2 regions of the Chromobacterium sp. CV08 genome follow, and region 2 is predicted to be linked to the other one. Evidence: riboswitches for the same ligand, from Rfam matches in the RefSeq annotation. Region 2 holds a riboswitch; the other holds the start of a gene.
The links. Region 2 has a riboswitch for glycine ahead of WNM05_RS13420 (trimeric intracellular cation channel family protein). Riboswitches for the same ligand answer to the same signal wherever they lie in the genome.
Positions count from the first base shown of each region.

Region 1: another riboswitch for glycine. It lies ahead of gcvT (glycine cleavage system aminomethyltransferase GcvT); the one in region 2 lies ahead of WNM05_RS13420 (trimeric intracellular cation channel family protein).

Region 1 covers NZ_CP150453.1:1,505,859-1,517,270, forward strand. Annotated here, with positions in the region: gene WNM05_RS07200 (methyl-accepting chemotaxis protein) at 1-403, shown strand, start outside; gene WNM05_RS07205 (CheR family methyltransferase) at 388-1,275, shown strand; gene WNM05_RS07210 (protein-glutamate methylesterase/protein-glutamine glutaminase) at 1,281-2,354, shown strand; gene cheD (chemoreceptor glutamine deamidase CheD) at 2,351-2,956, shown strand; gene WNM05_RS07220 (hypothetical protein) at 2,985-3,278, shown strand; gene fdxA (ferredoxin FdxA) at 3,303-3,626, opposite strand; gene gluQRS (tRNA glutamyl-Q(34) synthetase GluQRS) at 3,721-4,617, shown strand; gene WNM05_RS07235 (amino acid permease) at 4,959-6,242, shown strand; glycine riboswitch at 6,412-6,502, shown strand; glycine riboswitch at 6,517-6,615, shown strand; gene gcvT (glycine cleavage system aminomethyltransferase GcvT) at 6,655-7,743, shown strand; gene gcvH (glycine cleavage system protein GcvH) at 7,801-8,187, shown strand; gene gcvP (aminomethyl-transferring glycine dehydrogenase) at 8,280-11,132, shown strand.
Region 2 covers NZ_CP150453.1:2,863,887-2,875,298, forward strand. Annotated here, with positions in the region: gene WNM05_RS13415 (DUF3141 domain-containing protein) at 1-875, shown strand, start outside; glycine riboswitch at 1,009-1,095, shown strand; glycine riboswitch at 1,100-1,197, shown strand; gene WNM05_RS13420 (trimeric intracellular cation channel family protein) at 1,352-1,966, shown strand; gene WNM05_RS13425 (MFS transporter) at 2,150-3,445, shown strand; gene WNM05_RS13430 (hypothetical protein) at 3,504-4,244, opposite strand; gene WNM05_RS13435 (peptidoglycan DD-metalloendopeptidase family protein) at 4,587-5,813, shown strand; gene WNM05_RS13440 (purine-cytosine permease family protein) at 5,815-7,221, opposite strand; gene WNM05_RS13445 (diguanylate cyclase domain-containing protein) at 7,443-10,301, shown strand; gene WNM05_RS13450 (MASE1 domain-containing protein) at 10,399-11,412, shown strand, end outside.

The DNA.
Region 1 (11,412 bases), 1.4 Mb from region 2:
CGTCGCCGACATCATGAGCGATATCTCGGCCGCCTCGGCCGAGCAGAGCTCGGGCATCGAACAGGTGAACCTGGCGGTGACCCAGATGGACGAGGGCACGCAGAAGAACGCGGCGCTGGTCGAGGAGGCGGCGGCGGCGGCCGAGTCCCTGGAGGAACAGGCCCGTTATCTGTCCGACGCGGTGGCGGTGTTCAAGTTGGACGAGAAGCTGCTGCACGGCAAGCCGCCGACATCGCGGGCGACGCCGACGGCCCACGCCCCGGCCGGCCACGGCGCCGCTGCCGTGATGGCGGCGGCGTCCCGCAGCGGCGACCATGCCGGCAGCTACCAGATCCGGCAGAAGGCGATAGAGCCCATCCGTCCGCAGGGCGATTCCGGCGACGGGGCATGGGAGGAGTTCTGACGGAGAAGGGGCGGCGGGAGTCGGATATGGAGGACGAGGCGGGGCTCAGCTTCACCAAGAGCGATTTCAAGCGCGTCAGGGACATGCTGTACCAGCGGGTGGGCATATCGCTGAACGATTCCAAGACCCACATGGCTTACGCCAGGCTGGCCAAGCGGGTGCGTTCGCGCGGCTTACGCAGTTTCTCCGATTATCTGGATCTGCTGCAGCATGGAGGCGAGGTCGAGGAGTGGCAGAACTTCATCAATGCGCTGACCACCAATCTGACCTCCTTCTTCCGCGAGTCGCACCATTTCGACATGCTGCGCGACCATGCCGGCCGGCATCGCCGCTCCGGCGAAACGTTCCGGGTATGGAGTTCCGCCTCGTCGACCGGCGAGGAGCCGTACTCGATCGCGATCACGCTGCTGGAGGTCTGGAGCGAACCCGGCGGCGGCGATTTCGAGCTGCTGGCGTCCGATATCGACACCAATGTGCTGCAGCACGCGGCGCGCGGCGTCTACGGGCTGGAGCGGGTCGAAAAAGTGCCGCTGCCGCTGCTGCGGCGCTATTTCGACCGCGGGACCGGCAGCAATGAGGGCAAGGTCAGGCTGAAGACCAGGGTGCGCAACGTCCCGTCGTTCTTCCAGTTCAATCTGGTGGCGCCGGTCTGGCCCGATATCGGCGTATTCGACATGATCTTCTGCCGCAATGTGCTGATCTATTTCGACCGCGCCACCCAGGCGGAAATACTGGCCAAGATGGAAACATGCCTGAAGCCCGACGGCATGCTGCTGCTCGGGCATTCGGAGAACATCATGCATTTGAGCGATGCCTTCGCCGCTTGCGGCCGGACGGCCTATCGCCTGGCTTGCCACGGCGGCGGGGAGTAGCGGCTATGGCGGATCAGAGGAAGATCCGGGTGGTGGTGGTCGACGATTCGGCGCTGATCCGCAATCTGCTGACCAGCATCGTCAACGAGGCGCCGGACATGGAGGTGGTGGCGACCGCCTCCGATCCGCTGATCGCCCGCGAGCGCATACGCGAGACCAGTCCGGATGTGGTGACGCTGGACGTGGAGATGCCGAGGATGGACGGCCTGGAGTTCCTGCGCCGGCTGATGCGCTTGAAGCCGACGCCGGTACTGATGATCTCGTCGCTGACCGAAGCCGGCTCCGAAACCGCGCTGGCGGCGTTGGAGATAGGCGCGGTCGATTTCGTGCACAAGCCCAGCGAGGACGTTTCGCGGCGCATGCAGGAGTACGCCGACGAGATACGCGACAAGCTGAGGATGGCGGCGGCGGCCCGCCTGCGCCAGCCGCAGCGCTTCCGCCAGCCGCCGCCGGCCGGGAACGCCGTCATCGGCGCGGCTTGGCGGCGCAATGCGATGGTCTTCGTCGGCGCCTCGACCGGCGGCACCGAGGCGATCAAGGATTTCCTGTCCGGCATGCCGGCCGACGGGCCGCCGATACTGATCGTCCAGCACATGCCGGAGCATTTCACCTTCACGTTCGCCGCGCGGCTGGACAAGCTGTGTCCGATGCGGGTGAAGGAGGCGGAGAACGGCGAACCGGTCCAGTCCGGAACCGCCTATATCGCGCCCGGGCATTCGCATATGCGGGTCAGGCCGGGCGGCGCCGGCGGCTATCTGATCGCGCTGGACCGCGGCGAGCCGGTCAACCGCCATCGCCCGGCGGTGGACCCCTTGTTCGACTCCGCCGCCCAGCATCTGGGCAAGAACGCCATCGGCGTGATTCTGACCGGCATGGGGCGGGACGGCGCCGAGGGCATGCTGAGGATGCGCGACGCCGGGGCGATCACGTTCGGGCAGGACGAGGCCAGCTGCGTGGTATACGGCATGCCTCGCGAAGCGTTCCGCGTGGGGGCGGTGATGCATGTCCATCCGCTGGGCAGATTGGCGTCCAAGGTAGTCGAATGCCTGCAGGGCCAGGCGGAAAGAGTGGGGCCATGAGCCATCAGGACGCGCCGAACAGCCATCAGTATTTCGACAAGCACTTCCAGATGACGGCGGTCAAGGTGTTCCCCGGCGAGTTCCACGCGACCGATCAGCCTCGGATGCTGGTGACGCTGCTGGGCTCCTGCGTCGCGGTCTGCCTGAGCGACCGGATATCGGGCGTGGCCGGCATGAACCACTTCCTGCTGCCGGAAGGCTCGCTGGATCTCGGGGCCGGCACCTCGGCGGCCCGTTTCGGCGTCAACGCGATGGAGCTGCTGATCACCGACATGCAAAAGCTCGGCGCGATGCGGCACAGGCTGGAGGCCAAGATCTTCGGCGCCGGCAATGTGCTGGACGGCATGACGGTGGTCAATGTCGGCGAGCGCAACACCAACTTCATCCGCGGCTATCTGGCCAATGAGCAGATTCCGGTCCTGGCGGAAGACCTGCTGGGCGATTGCGCGCGCAAAGTCTATTTTTTCACCAACACCGGCAAGGTGCTGATCAAGAAGCTCAAGCGCAGCAGCAGCGCGATCAAGGAGGAAATGCCTTATCGCGGCCGCATCCTGGAGCGGAACGAGGGCGCCAAGACCGGTGATATCGATCTATTCATTTAGCAAGGCGCGCTGGCGCCGGGAGAAGGGGGTGGCGGAATTCTTCGCGTGGCGCCGCCGCGTGCTGGCGGCGCTGGCGGCGGGCAGCCTGGGCGGCTGCGCCGTGCACGGCGTCGCCTTCGTCACGCCTGGCGAGACGGTGCGGCCGCTTGAGGTTTCGGCGTCGCGGCTGGTGTACGAATATGCCCACGTCTACGACGGGGAGCTGTCCGAGGCGGGCAGGCGCGCCGCTGCTCAGTGCGGCGCGCTCGGCGGGCATGCCGTCTTGCTGCGGGTGGAAAAGGGGGACGCCGAACGCAGCCGGGCGGTTTTCCGTTGCGAATGAGCGCGGCGGTCCGGCGAGCGGCCCTCAGCGCTCCAGATACTTCAGCTTGTCCTTGACCTCGGCCCAGTCGGCGTGGTCCGGCAACGGATCGACGCGCTCGACGATGCTGGGCCAGGCCTTCGCCAGTTCGGCGTTAAGCTCGAGGAAGCCTTCCTGTCCCTTGGGCACGTCGTCTTCGGAGTAGATTGCGCCTATCGGGCATTCCGGCACGCACAGCGAGCAGTCTATGCATTCGTCCGGGTCTATCACCAGGAAATTAGGCCCCTCGCGGAAGCAGTCGACCGGACAGACTTCCACGCAGTCGGTGTATTTGCATTTGATACAGGCATCGGTTACAACGTACGTCATTCGTCTACCCTTCTAAAGCTGAATCGTGGTTCGGGATTACCGTCATTTTAGCGGCAATTCGCCGATCCCGTCGGATTCGGCAGCCTTGAACCCGATGTCAGATCCCTCGTACCGGGGCCGTTTCGCGCCCAGTCCCACCGGCCTGCTGCACGCAGGCTCGCTCAGCACCGCCGTCGGCAGCTATCTGGAGGCGCGCGGCCGCGGCGGCCAGTGGCTGCTGAGGATGGAGGACCTGGATCCGCCGCGCGAAGTGCCCGGCGCCGCTGCCGACATCCTGCGCACGCTGGAGGCTTTCGGTTTCGAATGGGACGGCGAAGTGGTCTACCAGAGCCGGCGCCATCATCTGTACCGCGCCGCGCTGGAGCAGTTGATCGCCTCCGGCCGCGCCTATGCCTGCTGCTGCACCCGCAAGGAGATCGCCGCGCTGGCGCGGCGCGGACCGGACGGCTACGTCTATCCGGGAACCTGTCGCGACGGCTGTCCGGACGGTCGCGAAGGCCGGGCCTGGCGCCTGCGGGTCGACGAGGGGGAGAGCGTGCTGCGCGACCGGTTGCAGGGCGAGTACGGCCAGAACCTCGCGCGCGACATCGGCGATTTCGTGTTGCTGCGCGCCGACGGCTTCTGGGCCTATCAGCTGGCGGTGGTGGTCGACGACGCCGAGCAGGGCGTCACCGACATCGTCCGCGGCGCCGACCTCCTGGTGTCGACGCCGCGCCAGCTCGCCGTCTACGGCGCGCTGGGCCGGGAGGCGCCAGGCTATTGCCATCTGCCGGTATTGACCAATGCCGCCGGCGAAAAACTGTCCAAGCAGACGCTGGCGCCGGCGATAGGCGTCGACGACGCCGCGCGGCGCCTGCGCGGCGCGCTGGCCCGGCTGGGACATGCGCCGCCGGCCGAGTGCGGCGATCTGGCCGAGCTGTGGCGCTGGGCCATCGCCAACTGGTCGCTGTCCCGGGTGCCGCGCGGCCCGCTGCTGGCGGAACTCGATTGATTCCATTTGCAACATTAATGTCATAAGTGGCTGGCGCCGAACGATTTTCTTTAAAAAAAATCGTCGATGCGACATGTTTTTACGTCAAAACTGTGTTTTAATGCGCCCTTTTTTTCGTGCGGCGCAGGCGCCGCGCGCCGTCGGCATGTTCCGGGCCGAGCCGGCCAGGCCGGTTTCGCCTATCGTGAAGCCAGCGGCGCGAGTCGACTGAACGCATTTCCTTGCCATTTCCCCCGCGCCCGGCCCTTGGCCGCCGGGCGCGCGATGCTTTGGTTCGAGACGGAGAATCAGGTTTGAGCGAAAACCGTTCCACCCACAATAAAGGCTCGCTCGGAGTCTGGATGTGCACCGCCCTGGTAGTGGGCAATATGATAGGTTCCGGCGTCTTCCTGCTGCCGGCATCGCTGGCGCCGTTCGGCGGCGTGTCCATGCTGGGCTGGCTGCTGACGTCCGGCGGCGCGATCTGTCTGGCGCTGGTGTTCGCCCGTCTGTCGGCGATACTGCCGCGCGAAGGCGGCCCTTACGCCTATATCCACGCCGGCTTCGGCGATTTCGCCGGTTTCTGGATCGCCTGGGGCTACTGGATCGCGCTGTGGGCAGGCAACGCCGCGCTGGCGGTGGCGGCCACCAGCTATATGCAGGTGTTTTTCCCGGTGCTGGGTCATAACGAGCCGCTTGCCGGCGCCGTCGCCATTGGCCTGATCTGGATCGTCACCTGGATCAACAGCCGCGGCGCGCGCAGCTCCGGCGTGGTGGCGGTGGTGACCACGCTGCTGAAGCTGCTGCCGCTGGCGGCGGTCACCTTCATCGGCTTCTTCCATTTCCAGCCGGAAAACCTGGCGTTCAACCCGCACAACAAGCCGCTGCTGTCCTCGTTGTCGGCGACGATGGCGCTGACGCTGTGGGCCTTCCTGGGGCTGGAGTCGGCCTCGGTGCCGGCCGGCGACGTGGTGGAGCCGGAGAAGACCATCCCGCGCGCCACCGTGATCGGCACGCTGCTGGCCACCGTGCTCTACATCCTGTCCACGGTGTCGCTGATGGGACTGATGCCGGCCGACGTGCTGGCCGCCTCGCAGGCGCCGTTCGCCGACGCTGCGCGGCTGATGTGGGGGGACTGGGGCTATTGGGCGGTCGGTTTCGGCGCGGTGGTGTCCTGCTTCGGCGCGCTGAACGGCTGGAGCCTGATGCAGGCGCATGTGCCGGCTGCGGCGGCCAAGGACGGCCTGTTCCCACGCCGCTTCGGCCAGCGCAACGCGGCCGGCGTGCCCATCTTCGGCCTGCTGCTGTCCAGCGGCCTGGTCACCGTGCTGATGGCGATGAAGTACGCCGGCGGCGACAGCGGCGTCAAGATCTTCGAATTCATCATCCTGCTGGCCACCGCCACCACCTTGCTGCCGTACGCTTTCTGCTCGATGGCGCTGATCGCCATCATGCTGATGCGCGGCAAGGCGTTTGCGCCCAAGGACTATGTCGCGCCCGGTTTCTTCGCCGGCATCGGCTTCGTCTACTCGCTGTGGGCGTTGTACGGCTCCGGCGCCGACATCGTGATGTGGGGCATGCTGCTCTTGCTGTTGGGCCTGCCCATCTATGTCTGGCAGCTGAAGGAAAGGCACGCGGCGGAATAGGCGCGCGGGCATGGAAACGGGAAGCGCGGCTCAGGCCGCGCTTTTTCGTTTTCGAATGCTTTCGAATGAAAATCTTGCGCGTATTTTTTCCATGAAAAACATTTATTCGGGTCGTTTTAAGTAGAAATAATAAGGGCTTGCCAAGCTCGCGCCACTGCCACCATAATCGCCGGGTCATACAGGAGAGAGCGGCTTTCTGGCCGCCGCCGAAGGCGCAAGCGCACCCGCAATCGCTCAGGCAAAAGGACTGTATCATCGGGCCGGCGGCAGCCGGTTCGCGCAATCTGGAGAGCGGTGCCCGCGCGGCGCCCACCGAAGGGGCTAACGGCTTGAGCGGCCGGAAAATCTCAGGTGCAGGGACAGAGGGGTGTGGTTGTGAGGCTATCCACACTTTTCTCGAAGGACGCGCGCCATGACGGCTCCGAAACGTACTCCGCTGTTTGAAGCCCACCTCGCCGCCGGCGCCAAGATGGTCGATTTCGCCGGTTGGGAAATGCCCATCCACTACGGTTCCCAGCTGAAGGAACACGAAATCGTCCGCAGCGACGCCGGCATGTTCGACGTCTCGCACATGACGGTGATAGACATCACCGGTTCCGACGCCAAATCCTGGCTGCAAAAACTGATCGCCAACGACGTGGCCAAGCTCGGCTTCGAGGGCAAGGCGCTGTATTCCGGCATGCTCACCGCCGAGGGCACCGTCGTCGACGACCTCATCGTCTATCTCACTTCCTACGGCTACCGCATGGTGGTCAACGCCGGCACCACCGAAAAAGACCTGGCCTGGATGGAAACCCAGAAGGCCGGTTTCGACGTGGCGCTGAAGGTGCGCCGCGACCTGGCGATGCTGGCGGTGCAAGGCCCGCAAGCCATAGACAAGGTCTGCGCCGTCAAGCCGGAGCTGGCCGACGCCATCCGCGCGCTGAAAGTGTTCCAGGGTCTGCCGCAGGACGAATGGTTCTATGCCCGCACCGGCTATACCGGCGAGGACGGCCTGGAGATCATGGTTCCGGCCGACCAGGCGATTGCCTTCTTCAATCAATTGCAAGCCGCCGGCGTCGCGCCGATAGGCCTGGGCGCGCGCGACACGCTGCGTCTGGAAGCCGGCATGAATCTGTACGGACACGACATGGACGAGACCGTGTCGCCGCTGGAGGCCGGCATGGGCTGGACCATCGCCTGGGAGCCGGCCGAGCGCAAGTTCAACGGCCGCGAGGCGCTGGAAGCGCAGAAGGCCGCCGGCGTGAAGATGAAGCAGGTCGGCCTGGTGCTGGAAGGCCGCGGCGTGCTGCGCGAAGGCCTGAAGGTGGTGGTGGACGGCGTCGGCGAGGGCGTGATCACCAGCGGCACCTTCTCGCCGACGCTGAAGCATTCCATCGCAATCGCCCGCGTGCCGGCCGCCACCGGCGCCTCCGCCCGGGTGGACCTGCGCGGCACGCTGACCGATGTCCGCGTGGTCAAGCTGCCCTTCGTCCGCAACGGCAAGAAAGTATTCGAATAAACCGGACGGCGAGACGAGCCGCCTTTACCCGAACACCGTTATCAAGGAGAAACCGAGATGAGCAACATCCCCGCCGAACTGAAATACGTCGACAGCCACGAGTGGCTGCGCCTGGAAGCTGACGGTTCCGTCACCGTCGGCATCACCGAGCACGCGCAGCAACTGCTGGGCGACATCGTCTTCGTCGAGCTGCCGAAGGTCGGCGCGAAGCTGGCCAAGGATGAGCAGGCCGGCGTGGTGGAGTCGGTAAAGGCCGCTTCCGACGTCTACTGTCCGATCGCCGGCGAAGTGTTGGCCGTCAACGAGGAACTGGAAGGCGAGCCGGAGCTGGCCAATAGCGACCCGTACGGCGACGGCTGGTTCTTCAAGATCAAGCCGGCCAACGCCGCTGATCTGGACGGCCTGATGGACGCCGCCGCCTACGCCAAGGAAATCGGCGCCTGATAGCCTGACCGCCCCGCCGTCGCAAGACGCCGGGGCGTTGTTTTTCCCGGCGTGGCCTCGTCTAGGCCGCCGCAACGAAGGAAGTCCCAAGCATGTCGCTCTCCGAACTCTTCAACCGCCACGAATTCATCGCCCGCCACATCGGTCCGTCCGACGCCGAGCGCGCCGAGATGCTGGCCGCCGTCGGCGCGCCGTCCATCGACGCCTTGATCGACCAGACGCTGCCGGCCGACATCCGCCTGAACCGCCGCCTGGATCTGCCGTCGCCGCAGCCGGAAGCCGAGGCGCTGGCCGCGCTGAAAGCTGTAGCCAGCAAGAACGTGGTCAACAAGTCCTTCATCGGCCTCGGCTACTACCCGGTGCTGACGCCCACCGTCATCCTGCGCAATGTGCTGGAAAATCCGGGCTGGTATACCGCCTACACCCCGTACCAGGCCGAGATCGCCCAGGGCCGTCTGGAAGCGCTGCTGAACTTCCAGCAGATGGTGATCGACCTGACCGGCCTGGAAATGGCCAACGCGTCCTTGCTGGACGAGGCGACCGCCGCCGCCGAGGCGATGGCGATGGCGGGGCGCGTGTCCAAGTCCAAGTCCACCCGCTTCTTCGTCGACAGCCGCGTGCTGCCGCAGACGCTGGACGTGATGAAGACCCGCGCCAAGTACTTCGGCTTCGAACTGGTGCAGGGCCACCCGGAAGAGGCCGGCAACGGCGACTATTTCGGCGCGCTGTTCCAGTATCCGGGCGAGGCCGGCGACCTGATCGACCTGACCCCGTACATCGCCGCGATCAAGGCCAAGGGCGGCGTCGTCGCCGTCGCCGCCGACGTGATGGCGCTGGTGGCCTTGAAGTCGCCGGCCGAAATGGGCGCCGACATCGCCCTGGGCAACACCCAGCGCTTCGGCGTGCCGATGGGCTTCGGCGGCCCGCACGCGGCTTACTTCGCGTTCAAGGACGAGATGAAGCGCTCGGCGCCGGGCCGCATCATAGGCGTGTCCATCGACGCCAAGGGCAAGACCGCGCTGCGCATGGCGCTGCAGACCCGCGAGCAGCACATCCGCCGCGAGAAGGCCAACTCCAACATCTGCACCAGCCAGGTGCTGTTGGCCAATATCGCCGGCCTGTACGCCGTCTACCACGGCGCGGAGGGCGTCAAGCGCATCGCCGCGCGCATCCACCGCCTGGCCGCCATCTTCGCCCATGCTGTGAAGGAGGCCGGCGGCAAGCTGGTGTTCGACCGCTTCTTCGACACCGTGCAGGTGGACGCGCCCAAGGCCGACGCCATCTACGCCGCCGCGCTGGCCGCCGGCTACAATCTGCGCCGCGTCGGCAAGACCGTGCTGGGCGTGGCCTTCCACGAGGCCGCCACCGAGGCGGATCTGGCCAAGCTGATCGAACTGTTCACCGGCAAGTCGGCCGATCTGGCCGCGCTGGACGCCGCCGCCCAGGACGCGATCCCCGCCGCGCTGAAGCGCGAGTCGGCCATCCTGACCCATCCGGTGTTCAACACCCACCATAGCGAGCACGAGATGCTGCGCTATATGAAGAAGCTGGAAAACCGCGACCTGGCGATGAACCACTCGATGATCTCGCTGGGCAGCTGCACGATGAAGCTGAACGCCACCAGCGAGATGATCCCGATCACCTGGCCGGAATTCGCCAATATGCACCCGTTCGCGCCGCGCGAGCAGACCGTCGGCTACCTGCAGCTGATCGAGGGCCTGCAGACGCAGTTGAAGGCGATCACCGGTTTCGACGCGATCTCGATGCAGCCGAACTCCGGCGCCCAGGGCGAATACGCCGGCCTCTTGGCCATCAGCCGTTACCACGAGTCGCGCGGCGAAGGCCACCGCGACATCTGCCTGATCCCGCAATCGGCGCACGGCACCAATCCGGCCACCGCGCAGATGATGAATATGCAGGTGGTGGTGGTGAAGTGCGACGAGGCCGGCAACGTCGACGTGGCGGACCTGAAGGCCAAGGCCGAGCAGCACGCCGCCAATCTGGCGGCGCTGATGATCACCTATCCGTCCACCCACGGCGTGTTCGAGCAGGGCATCAAAGAGATCTGCGAGATCGTCCACGCCCACGGCGGCCAGGTCTATATGGACGGCGCCAACCTGAACGCCCAGGTGGGCCTGACCCGCCCGGCCGACATCGGCGCCGACGTGTCGCACATGAATCTGCACAAGACCTTCTGCATCCCGCACGGTGGCGGCGGGCCGGGCATGGGCCCTATCGGCCTGAAGGCGCACCTGGCGCCGTTCATCGCCAACCACGTGGTGGCGCCGGTGCCGGGCGCGGTGGAAGGCCAGACCGCGGTGTCGGCGGCGCCGTTCGGCTCCGCCTCCATCCTGCCCATCTCCTATATGTACATCGCGATGATGGGCGCGGAAGGCATGAAGCAGGCCACCGAGAACGCGCTGCTGTCGGCCAACTACCTGGCCACCCGTCTGGCCGAGCATTTCCCGGTGCTGTACACCGGCGCCAATGGCCGCGTCGCGCACGAGTGCATCATCGACCTGCGTCCGTTGAAGGCCGCCTCCGGCGTGACCGAGGTGGACGTGGCCAAGCGCCTGATGGACTACGGCTTCCACGCGCCGACGATGAGCTTCCCGGTGCCGGGTACGCTGATGATAGAACCGACCGAGTCCGAGCCCAAGGCCGAGCTCGACCGCTTCATCGCCGCGATGGCGTCCATCCGCGCCGAGATCGCCCAGGTGCAGGACGGCGCGTGGCCGGCGGACAACAACCCGCTCTGCAACGCGCCGCACAGCAAGGCCGACATCGCCGGCGACTGGAACCGTCCGTACAGTCGCGAGCAGGGCTTGTTCCCGCTGCCCTACGTGTTGGAGAACAAGTTCTGGCCTAGCGTGAACCGCATCGACGACGTCTACGGCGACCGCAACGTGGTGTGCAGCTGCCCTAGCGTGGCCGAATACGAATAAGAGCAGCCGCGCCGTCCCGCGCCCCGCAAGGCATGCCGCCTGCGGGGCGCTTTCTTTCTGCGCGCGGGACCGCTCTCCGGAAGAAGGGTCGGCCGCCGGCAGCGAGGCTTTATTCCCAAAATGGATAGGTATTAATACTTAGTTTTTCGGATTGGTAAGTACTAATACTTAGTCGTTTTCTGGCATTTCCCACCCCGTCATGCGGCGTCCGTGCAAATTTGGTCTTCATAAAAATATCAACATTGTCACAATGTCCTATGCTGACTACTACTTATGTAAG
Region 2 (11,412 bases):
ATCTGCGCGACGCCGCCCAGGAGCAACTGTTCCGCGCCGTCTACGAATCGCCGCAGCTGGCGACCCTGGTCGGCGTCACGCCCGCCAGCGAGCCGCGCAGCCGGGCGCTGGCCTGGGAAAGCCGCGAGCTGGCCCGGCTGAAGCGCGAGGCCCTGGACCCGGGTTTCGAGCAGGGCACGCTGGCCGACGGTTTCGTGCGGCTGCTGCTCTATGTCAGCAACGGCAGCGGCGTCGTCGACGAACGGCCGTTCAACGCGATCCGCCGCGTGATGCGCGACGTCCGCCACGAGTATCCGCTGACGCTGATGCAATTGAAGGACATCGTGCGGCGCCAGGTGGCGCTGGTGCGGCTGGACGCGCCGCGCGCGCTGCGCGGCCTCGCCCTGCTGCTGCCCGACGCACACCGCCGCCATCAGGCCTGGCTGCTGGCCCGCGACCTGCTGGCGCTGCGCGGCGCCATCGAGCCCGTCCATCAGGCGCGACTGGACGAAGTCGCCGCGGCGCTGGCGTTGCAGGTCCCCCCGCAGACGGCCGCCGCCGAAGCGACGCCGGCCGCCTCGGGCAAGCCGCCGGCCAGGGCCGCCAAGCCGGCCGCCGCCGCAGCCAAACCTGCGGGCGGGCGCAAGACCGCGCCCAAGACGGGCGCGGCCAAGACGACCACAGCCAAGACCGCCGCATCCGGCAAGGCGCCGACGGCAACCGTCGGACCCGCGGCCAAGGCCGTCAAGCCGGCAATCGGGCGCAAGGAGGCGGGGAAGACTGCCGGCGGCGCCGAGCCGAAAACGGCGGCGCCCCGGAAGGGGCCGGCCAAGGCCAATGGCCGCACGCCCGGCGGCGCGGCCCAGCCCGTCTCCGGCGAGCCCGACAAGCACTGAGAGCCTGTTTACGATCTTTTGCGGCATCGGCCATCTCTGTCGGGGCAGAAACGGCCCCGAAGGGCCGCCGGGCCGGGGCGCATCGTCGCGCCGGCCCGGCATTGACGACTTCAATAGCGAAAGCTAATATAGCCGGCTAACTGCGGGAGAGAGGGGCATGGCCCCCGCCGAAGACGCAAGCTCCCATAATCGCTCAGGCAAGCCGTACCGCAGTGTTTCATTGAATCAAGCCGATTGGAGAGAGGCTGCCCCGAGCAGCCCACCGAAGGGGCAAGTGGCCGCCGGCCATGCAACTCTCAGGTAAAAGGACAAGGGGAGAGGCTGTTCCGTAGCCCGGAATCCACCCAGGAGTCTGCCTTGTCCCGCGCACCCGCCCCGCGGCGCGCCCGGCTTTTGCCCGCGCCCTGCCCTCACCCGATGTCCCGCTCCGCCAAGCCGGCGGCGCCGGCAACCGCCATCCGCAAGGACGCCACGCCATGCTGACCCTGATCTATCTGATCGCCATCACCGCCGAAGCGATGACCGGCGCGCTGGCGGCCGGCCGCCGCCACATGGACATCTTCGGCGTCACCGTCATCGCCTTCCTGACCGCGCTGGGCGGCGGCACCGTGCGCGACATCGTGCTGGGCCGCTACCCGATAGGCTGGACCCAGCACCCGGAATATGTGCTGCTGGTGGTGGCCGGCGGCATCGCCGCCGTGCTGATCTCGCGCTATATGCGCCATCTGAACCGGCTGTTCCTGATCCTGGACGCGCTCGGCCTGGTCGCGTTCACCATCATAGGCTGCGATGTCGCGCTCGGCATGCACTACCACCCGGTCATCGTCGTGATGGCCGGCATGATCACCGGCATCGCCGGCGGCATCCTGCGCGACGTGCTGTGCAACCGCGTGCCCATCGTGTTCCGGCGCGAACTGTACGCCAGCGTGTCCTTGCTGGTGGCCGGGCTGTATCTGGGCCTGAACTGGCTGGGCGCCCAGCACGAATGGAACGTCGTCGCCAGCTTCGCCTTCGGCCTGGCCTTGCGGATGACCGCGCTGTGGCGCGAATGGCGGCTGCCGGTGTTCGCCTACCGCCACGACAGCCACTGAGCCCGTCTTGCCGACGCGCGCACGGCGCTGCGGGCGCCGTTCGGCCAGCCGCTGTTCCGGCATCTCGGCCGCTGACTCCCACCGTCCCGTGACACCCCACCGACACAAATAATGCTAATATCATACAAAAGAAAGCGATAACAATCCGCCCGCATGGCGGCCCATCCCAAAACAGGAGTCGCCATGAACAAGCCGCTGGTCGCCCCCGTCCCCTCGTCCGCCGCCCGCCCGGCCTCGCCGCGCCGCACCCTGATCGCCATCGCGCTGGGCAACTGGCTGGAATTGTACGACTTCACCGTGTTCAGCTTCTTCGCCGTATTGATAGGCAAGCTGTACTTTCCGTCCGACAGCGAATACGGCTCGCTGCTGATGGCGCTGGCCACTTTCGGCATCGGTTTCGTGATGCGCCCGCTGGGCGGCCTGGCGATAGGCCGCATCGCCGATCGCTCTGGACGCAAGCCGGCGCTGACGCTGACCATCTGGCTGATGGCCGCCGGCACCGCCTTGATCGGCTTGGCCCCCACCCATGCCGACATCGGCACGGCGGCGCCGCTGCTGATCGTCGCAGGGCGCCTGCTGCAGGGCTTCGCCGCCGGCGGCGAAATCGGCGCGTCGACCAGCTATCTGATGGAGTTCGGTCCGGCCAAGCGCCGCGGCTTCATGGTCAGCTGGCAGACCGCCACCCAAGGCGCCGCGGTGCTGGTCGGCGCCGCCAGCGGCGCCTTGCTGACCGCGCTGCTGCCCGTCGACGCGCTGGAAAGCTGGGGCTGGCGGTTGCCCTTCCTGTTCGGCCTGCTGATCGGTCCGCTCGGGCTGTACATCCGCGGCCAGCTTGGCGAGACCCACCATCCGGAAACGCGGCGGCCTGTCGGCCTGCTGCGGCTGGCCGGTGAACACCGGCGCACGCTGCTGCTGGGCAGCATGCTGGTGATGGGCATGTCCGCCAATACCTATGTGGTGGCCAACTACATGCCGTCCTATCTGAACAAGGTGCTGCACCTGCCGGCATCCTCCGCCCTGCTCAGCGGCTGCGCCGCCGGCCTGATGATGATGCTGGCGTCGCCGCCCGCCGGCTGGCTGGCCGACCGCCTGAACCGCCGCAAACCGCTGCTGCTGGCCGTCAACTCGCTGTTGATGCTGCTGACGCTGCCCTGTTTCGCCCTGCTTCTGGGCGAACCGAGCCTGGGCAACGCCCTGGTGCTGGCTACGCTGCTGACCACCGTCCTCGCGCTGGGCTGTCCGGCCGGCTTCCTGCTGGTGATGGAGGCCCTGCCCCGCGACGGCCGGGCCACAGGCCTGGCCGTGGTCTACGCCTGCGGCGTCACCCTGTTCGGCGGCTTCGCCCAATTCATCGTCACCTGGCTGATCAGCGTCAGCGGCGATCCGCTGGCTCCGGCCTGGTACGCGATGAGCTGCACCGGCCTCAGCCTGCTGGCCTTGATGCTGTTCCGCGAACGCCCCGCCGCCGAAGCCGATTGAATCCGGCCGAAGCCAAACGGCCGCCGACGGAGAGCGGCCGTCTGGTCAACCGCGCGCGTCATTTCGGCAGCTGGCTCCACGGCACGGTGACGTTCTGCCCGGCCTGGCCGTAGAAGGTCACCGTCTGCGCGACGTCGTCGACGGTGACGTTCCACAGATAGCGGCCGCCCTTCAACTCCTTCTCGACGTATTTGCCGGTCGTCCCCTCGTAGCCGACCAGGCCGAAGGAATAGCGGTTGTCGATATAGGAGTAGGCCCAGTAGCTCAGGCCGTTGTAGCGGACGATTTTGCAGGTGCTGCTCTCCCCGTCCGGCGTCGGCGAGTTGGGCCCGGTCATGAAGGCCACCTTCAGGCCGGACGGAATCGGCGGATGGGAGCTGACCTGCACCGTCTCGACCACCGGGGCCGACTGCCCGACCGTGATCGGAATGCCGGCGCCGGATCCGGCGCCCTCGGTATACCAGACCACGCCGTTGCCGGCGCTTCCGCTGCCGGCATGCTGGGCGCCGCCATTGACGTTGAACGCGAAGCTCCACGGCCCGCCCCAGTTGATGCCGACGGCCATCACCTCGTAGTCGCCGGCCGGCAGATTGACCGTATAGCTGCTGTTCAGCGGCCCGTTGACGCCGTTCTGCACCGGCGGCTCGGTGTAGCTGCCGGTGCCGATGTTGACATTGACGCTGACCGCATTGCTGTTGCCGCTCTGGATATGGGCCAGCTGGTAGCTGGCGCCCCACTGGTAGGCGACGATATACAGTTCATTGTCGCTGGCTGTGATGCGCAGGGTATTCGAAGACATGAGTTTCTCCGATGCCGGGACCGGCCTCAGCCGGATCCGGGCAAATCAAGTGAAAGTCGGAACGAGACTGCCGGGGACGGAAAGCCGCTGCGGCGCGCCAACGCCGGGCGGCTCCGCTCGGGGAAGTATTCGGGCATGCGTGCATGCCAAGCTGTTTTATATGCCGCCGGCGCGGAAAATCATTCCGAACAAATACCTAGAGCGGACAATATGCATGAAAATCGACAAAAGGTTCCCTCGCGCAACTCCCTCTTAAGACCAGCTGAAATCCCTCCCCGCTCCCGATATGGTCCCAATGCCGGTCGCAGTCCGGCCAAGACGAAAACCAGAAAGGAGTCCGTGATGATCAAAGTCCCGATGCATTCGCTGTGCGTCGCGCTGCTCGCCTTCGGCGCCTCCGCGGCCCAGGCCGCCGTCGAAACACAGGACCCGGCGCTGCGCCGGGCCGCCGCGGCCGCGCTCGCGCCGCTGGCGCCGCTGGCCAAGGGCGTTCAGCCGGCCCCGCTGGTCGAGACGAATCGGGAAAGCCGGGACGGCCAGTGGGTATTGGGCTCGGCGACGCAGCCGCTGCCGGCGCTGGCCGGCGCCGAAGACCGCGTGCCGCTGTCGCGGCTGTTCCTGGCACGCAGGAGCGCCGACGGCTGGCGGCTGGCGCTGGAGGACGACGCCGGCTTCGCCGAACTGCTGGCCGCCGCGCCGGCGGACTGGCTCAGCGCCGACGAGCGCCGTGCCTGGCTCAGCCAGGCGCGGAAACAGAAGCGGCTGGCGCCGGAGGCCACCGGCCTCGGGCTGCCGTGGCAGGAGGGCGCGGCCTGGAGCCTGACCGGCGGCGCGCACGGCTACAGCGGAGAAAGCCAGCCCTACGACTCGATAGACTTCGCCGGCGGCGACGGCCGCGTGCTGGCACCGCGCGACGGCGTGATCTACAAGAGCTGCATGCGCGGGGGCAGCGCGCTGGTGAAGCTGGTGCACGACAACGGCTATTCGTCCACCTATTACCACATGATCAAGCTGAACACGGTGGCCGACGGCCAGCGCGTCGCCAAAGGCGCCTATCTCGGCACCATAGGCAACGGCCTGCCCTGCGGCGGCAGCACCACCGGTCCGCACGTGCACTTCTCCCTGGTCCACCAGGGCCAGGCCGAGCCGGTGAACCGCAAATGGCTGGGCGGCTGGCAGTTCTTTGCCGGCAGCCGGGCCTACCAGGGCTACGCGGCGCGCAACGGCAGCCGCGTCAATGTCGGCGGCAGGCTGGTCAACTACGGCGGCGGCGACTCCGCCCCGGGGCCGGGCGGCGCCAGCGGCACCGCGACGCCGGGCGGCGGCGACAATCGCGTCAATCTGCGCAGCGCCCCCAGCCTGTCCGCCGCCATCGCCGGCAGCGTGTCCCGAGGCGAACAGGTGGCCTTGCAATGCCATGTCCGCGGCGAGGCGGTGAACGGCGTCTGGGGCCGCACCGACATCTGGAACCGCACCGACAGCGGACAATGGATCAGCGACGGCTTCCTGGACACCGGCAGCAACGCGCCGGTCGTGCCCTTGTGCGCATCGGCCGGCAGGCTGTGGTGAGCTAGCCGGAATGGCGCGCGGCGGCCATCCGCCCCGCGCCGGCGCGCCGGCGGAGCAGCCAGTACAGCGCCGCCGGCGCCAGCCAGCCGACCAGCCAGGACAGGTCGACGCCCAGCAGCCGCGCCGCCGGTCCGGTGAAGAAGGCGCAATCGATGAAGGGCAGTTGCAGCAGCACGCCGGCCAGATAGGCGGCCAGGCCTGGCCAGGCGTAAGCGGGGCAATCGCCGCCGCCGGCCAGCGTCGCCGCGTCCGCCTTGCCGCCGGACAGCAGGTAGAAATCGACCAGGTTCACCGCGCTCCACGGCGTGAAGAAGGCCAGCAGCAACAGCAGGAACGATTTGAACAGCGGCAGGAAGCTGTGCTGGGCCCAGACGGCGAGCGCCACCGAGGCCAGCACCATCGCCGCCACCGTCAGCCAGCGCCGCAACGGACCTATCGCGGCGGGCCGGCCGCCGAAGGAGGCCGCGATGGTGCTGACGCACATGAAGCCGCCGTACGCGTTCAACGTCGAAATGGTGATCTTGCCGAAGGCGACGCAGAAGAACAGCGCCGCCGCGACGGCCCCGGCGGCGCCCAGGCCGACGAAGTAGGCGACCTCGTGCCCGCGGAAGGCCGCGCCGCCGACGGCGGCCACCAGCACGCCGAGCGACATCGCGATCTGCGCGCCCAGCGCCGACCCCAGCCCTATCGCCAGCGCCACCCGGGCCGGCGGCGTCGCAGACGGCAGATAGCGCGAGTAGTCCGACACATACGGCGCGAAAGCGATCTGCCACGAGGCGGACAGCGAAACCGCGGTGCAGAAGGCCGCCGCATCGAAATGCTGCCTGGCCAGCGCCAATTGCAGCAGGTCCGCCCTGCCGGCCAGGCGGACGAACAGGTAGAGGAAGGCCAGCAAGCCGAGCGCGCTGGCCACCCGTCCCAGCCGGTGTATCGCGCGGTAGCCGAGCGCGGCGGCGGCCATCACCGCCAGCGCGAACAAGACAATGCCGGCGCGGTCGTCGACGCCCAGCAGCTGCCCCAGCGCCTGGCCGGACAGGATCATGCCGGTGGCGTTGAAACCCAGGTACATCGCGCAGGCCAGCGCCAGCGGCAGCACCGCGCCCCGGACGCCGAACTGCGCCCGGCTGGCCAGCATCTGCGGCAGTCCCAGCCTCGGCCCCTGCGCGCCGTGCAGCGCCATCACCAGGCCGCCGACGGCCTGTCCCAGGCCCAGGCCGACGATGGACCACAGCACATCGCCGCCCAGCACCACCGCCAGCGCGCCGGTGACGACGGCGGTGATCTGCAGATTGGCCGCCAGCCACAATGTGAACTGGCTGAAGACGCGCCCATGGCGCTCGGTCTCGGGAATGAAATCTATCGAGCGGCGCTCGGTCAGCGCCGGACGGGACGATGCTTGCGTTTGCATGACGGTTTCTCCTTGCGCGGCCGGGCGCAGCGGTCTCAGCGCGTCCGCAGGCTGCGCCGGACAATCTATACCGTCAGCATGACGGCGGGCAAATCAAAGTCATGCGGCATTGCGGCATTCAAGCGGCGGCGCGGTTTATTCCCGCCCAGGCAGAGGCCGGATGATATTTGTCCTAATATTTCGTATGAGAATCTTATAGCCGGCTCGCGGAATGGAATGCAGTGCATAGACTCACCCTGTTCCTAACGGAATTCAAACGCCGCTTGCTGCACGAGCGATATCGATTGCTGACCGCTGCGGCCGGACTGTTTCTGATGCTGCTCGGCGCCGGCGTCATCGGCGGCTGGCTCTCCCGCTCCCCCGCCCTGGTCCCGCAAAACATCCACATGGTGATCTCCACGGCGTTCTGCCTAGCGCTGTACGGCCTCGCGCTGACGCTGGCGCTGTGGCGGCCCCGGTGGCGGGCGCACCGTCCGCTGGCCGCGGCCGTGCTGGCGCTGGCGACGCTGGCGCTGCTGGAGCTCGCCAGCGGCCAGACCTGGTGGCTGGACCTGCCCCAGCTGCACGCCTGGCGCCACGACATGGTGCCCCATCCGGGCCGGATGGCGCCGCCGACCGCCGTGGCGCTGGTCGCGCTCGCTTGCGGCCTGCTGCTGCAGCCCGGCTCGACGCCGGGCCGGCACCGGGCGGTCAAGGCCTGCCTGCTGTCGCCGCTGCTGCTCGGCGTACTGGGCATGGTGGCCAGTCTGGTCGACCTGGAATTGCTGTACAACTGGGGCGCCTCGGTACGGATGGCGCTACCGACCGCGCTCGGCATCATCATCGCCAGTCTGGGCCTGTATGCGCTGACGCGGATGACGCCGCGCCCCTATCCGCGTTCCCAGGACATGGCCGATTCGATTTCGGTGACCGCCACCGTACTGCTGGTCTCCATCGCGCTGACCACCGGCCTGCTGATCTACCGCGTCTCAAGCGAAGCGCACGAGAACAGCCTGCGGACCGTGATGTCCGGCAATGTGCGGCAGCGCGCCGCGCTGCTGACGGCCCAGTTCGCCATCGGCGACAGCATCGCCCACCGCATCTACCAGCGCCCGGCGGTGCAGAAGCTGCTGGAGGATGCCAGCCGCGGCAAGCTGGACGCCAGCGCCGCCGCCGCCGAGCTGGCGGCCCGCAACCACATGACCGTGAACGGCATCGCCATCGAGGACGGCAAAGGCCGCACCCTGGTCCAGGTCGGCTATTTCGAGACCCGCCCGCGCCAGGCGCAGGCGCTGCGCTCGCCCATCGGCGCCCGGCTGCTGTGGAAAGGCCACTACCTGTACCGCACCGTCGACGTCTACCATACCTCGGCCGGCGCATCGCGGCTGCTGATCGAGCAGCGGCTGGACATGTTCGACCGCATCGTCATGGACACCGCTCCGCGCGACAGCCTGAGCGGTCTTTATTCGCTGTGCGGCCACGATGAGCACGATCTGCGCTGCTTCTCGCAATCGCCGCAGGATGCCGGCACCACGATACCGATAGCCGGCAACCTCCACCATTTCACCATGTGGCCGGCCTTCTCCGGCAAAAGCGGCTCGCTGCACACCGTGGACTTCTCCGGCCGCAACGTGATCGCCGCCTATGCGCCGGTCGGCAACAGCGGACTCGCCTTCAGCTACAAGATCCGGGTGGCGGACCTGCTGGCGCCGATCCGCCGCGGCCTGGAAATCGACGTGCTGATCATGCTGGCCATGGTCACCATAGGCACGCTGATCCTGCGCTGGCGAACCTCGCCGCTGCTGCGCGAAGTGCTGAGCTCGAATCTGATGGCGGAACTGGCGGCCGAGCGTTTCCGCAACGCCGCCGAGGCCAATATGGACGCCTTCATCATCATGGAGGCGCTGCGCGACGCCTCCGGCGCGGTGACGGACTTCCGCGTCGTCTACATCAACTCCGAGGCCGAGCGGATGTGGCATCTGCGCCGCGACGAGGCGATAGGCCGCAAGCTCAAATCGCTGACCGAGCAGCATCACATACTCAATCATTTCGACAGCTACCGCAGCGTGATCGAAACCGGCCGCGCCATTTCGGAGGAAATGCCCAAGGCTTACGACGCCACCCACCCGACCTGGATACACCACGAGATCGTCCGCGCCGGCGACGGCGTCAGCGTCAGCGTCCGCGACATCACGCAAAGAAAGCTGGCCGAGCTGGATCTGGTCTTGCGCGAGGCCCTGCTGAAGACCGTCACCGACTCGATCCCGGCACTGGTGGCCTTCATAGACAACGAGCAACGCTACCGCTATTGCAACAAGGCCTATATGAGGCTGTTCGGCATCTCGCCCGGGCAGATCATCGGTTCGCGGATGCGCGACTTCCTCGGCGACGAGGCCTACGACACGGTGCGGCCCTATGTCGAGCAGGCGCTGGCGGGCCAGGCCGTATCGTTCGAGCGGGAAATGATGGTGCGCGGCGAGAGCCGCTATGTCGAAGGCCGCTACATTCCGCAGCAACACGCCGACGGCGCGATATCGGGCTTCTACGTGATGATCTGGGACATCACCCAGGCCCGCGCCCGCGAAATCGAGCTGCGCAGCAAGGTGACCCAGGACGCGATGACCGGCTTGCTGAATCGGACCGCCTTCATGGAACTGCTGCAAGACGAGATCAAGCACCACTACATCAAGCGCCTGGCGCTGGCCTTGCTGTTCCTGGACATCGACCGCTTCAAACAGGTCAACGACACGCTGGGCCACGCCGCCGGCGACGAGCTGATCCGCGAATTCGCGCGCCGGCTGCGCGGCAATGTGCGCGCCACCGATCACGTGGCGCGGCTGGGCGGCGACGAGTTCGTCATCCTGCTGATAGGACTGGATTCCGAGCAGACCGCCGTCGCCGTCGTCGAGAAGCTGCTGACGGTGGCGCGGGAGGATATCGAGCTGCACGGCCTAAGGCGCCGGATGACCACCAGCATAGGCGTCGCCTACGCCTCCCGGCCCGACGTCACGCCGGAGAGGCTGCTGGAGATCGCCGACGAAAGCCTGTACCGGGCCAAGGAGGCAGGTCGCGACACCTTCCGGCTGCAATGGGTGGGCTGAAGCCGCGCGGCCGGCTATGCTGTATGCAGGATCGGACGCATCGCGATCCGGTCTGACGCAACGCGCATCGCTCCCTCCCAAGCCACGAGGAGTCGCCGTGCAACAGCTGCAAAGGATTCTGCTGATCGCCGTGCTGTTTCTCGCTGTCGCCGCCGTTTCGAAGTCTCTGGCCAGCGCGGCGACCGAAACGATACCGGTCTGGCTCGGCAGCGGCGTCACCTTCTCCGCCCTGCTGATCTCCGCCCGCTGGTGGTGGCCGGCCACGCTGGCCGGCGCCGCGCTGGCGGCCGCCGCCTGGGGCGTCGCGGCCCACGGCCTCGGTCCGCTGGGCGCCGTCGCCTTCGCCGGCGTCGAGGTGAGCAGCGTGGCCGTCGGTGCCTGGATCGCCACGTTGGGCGGCCGCGATCCCGACAGCCCGGCCGGCGCCGCGCTGTTCATCATAGGCGCGCTGGCCGGCTCCGTCCTCGGCGGCGCGCTGGCCGTTGCCTTGTGGCAATGGCAGCGTCCCGACCTCAATCTCTTGCTGGAGGGCGGCACCTGGACCCTGTCCACCGCCGTCGGCACCCTGTTGCTGACACCGGTGGTGACGGCCTTCCGCGGCTTCCGCCTGCGCCGTTCCGGCGGCATGCCGATGAACCAGTTTCTCGGCGGCGCCGCCGCCTTCGCCGTCTTCCTGGTCGCGGTGGCGCTGGTCTTCATCGACCACGGCCAACAACGCTACGGCCATGTCGCCGCCACGCTGGCCTATCTGCCCATGCCCTTTCTGCTGATCACCGCCGCGCTGTGGGGACCGCGCGGCGGCGCGCTGGCGCTGCTGGCGGGCGGGCTGCTGATCATAGGCCGCACCGCCGCCGGCGGCGGGCCGTTCGCCGTAGACGAGGGCTTCCACGGCGAGGCGGTGATCGAGGTCCAGGGCTTCGTCACCATCTGGGCCGCGGTGATGATAGCGGTGCGCGCGCTGTCCGGCGAACGGCGCCAGGCGCGGGACGACGCCCAGGCCTGGCGGCTGCGCTACGAACGCATCATGCAGGCGGTCGGCGTGGCCAGCGTCGAATACGACGCCGTCACCGGCCACGCCACCTGGAGCGAGGGCGCCGACCGCGTGCTGGGC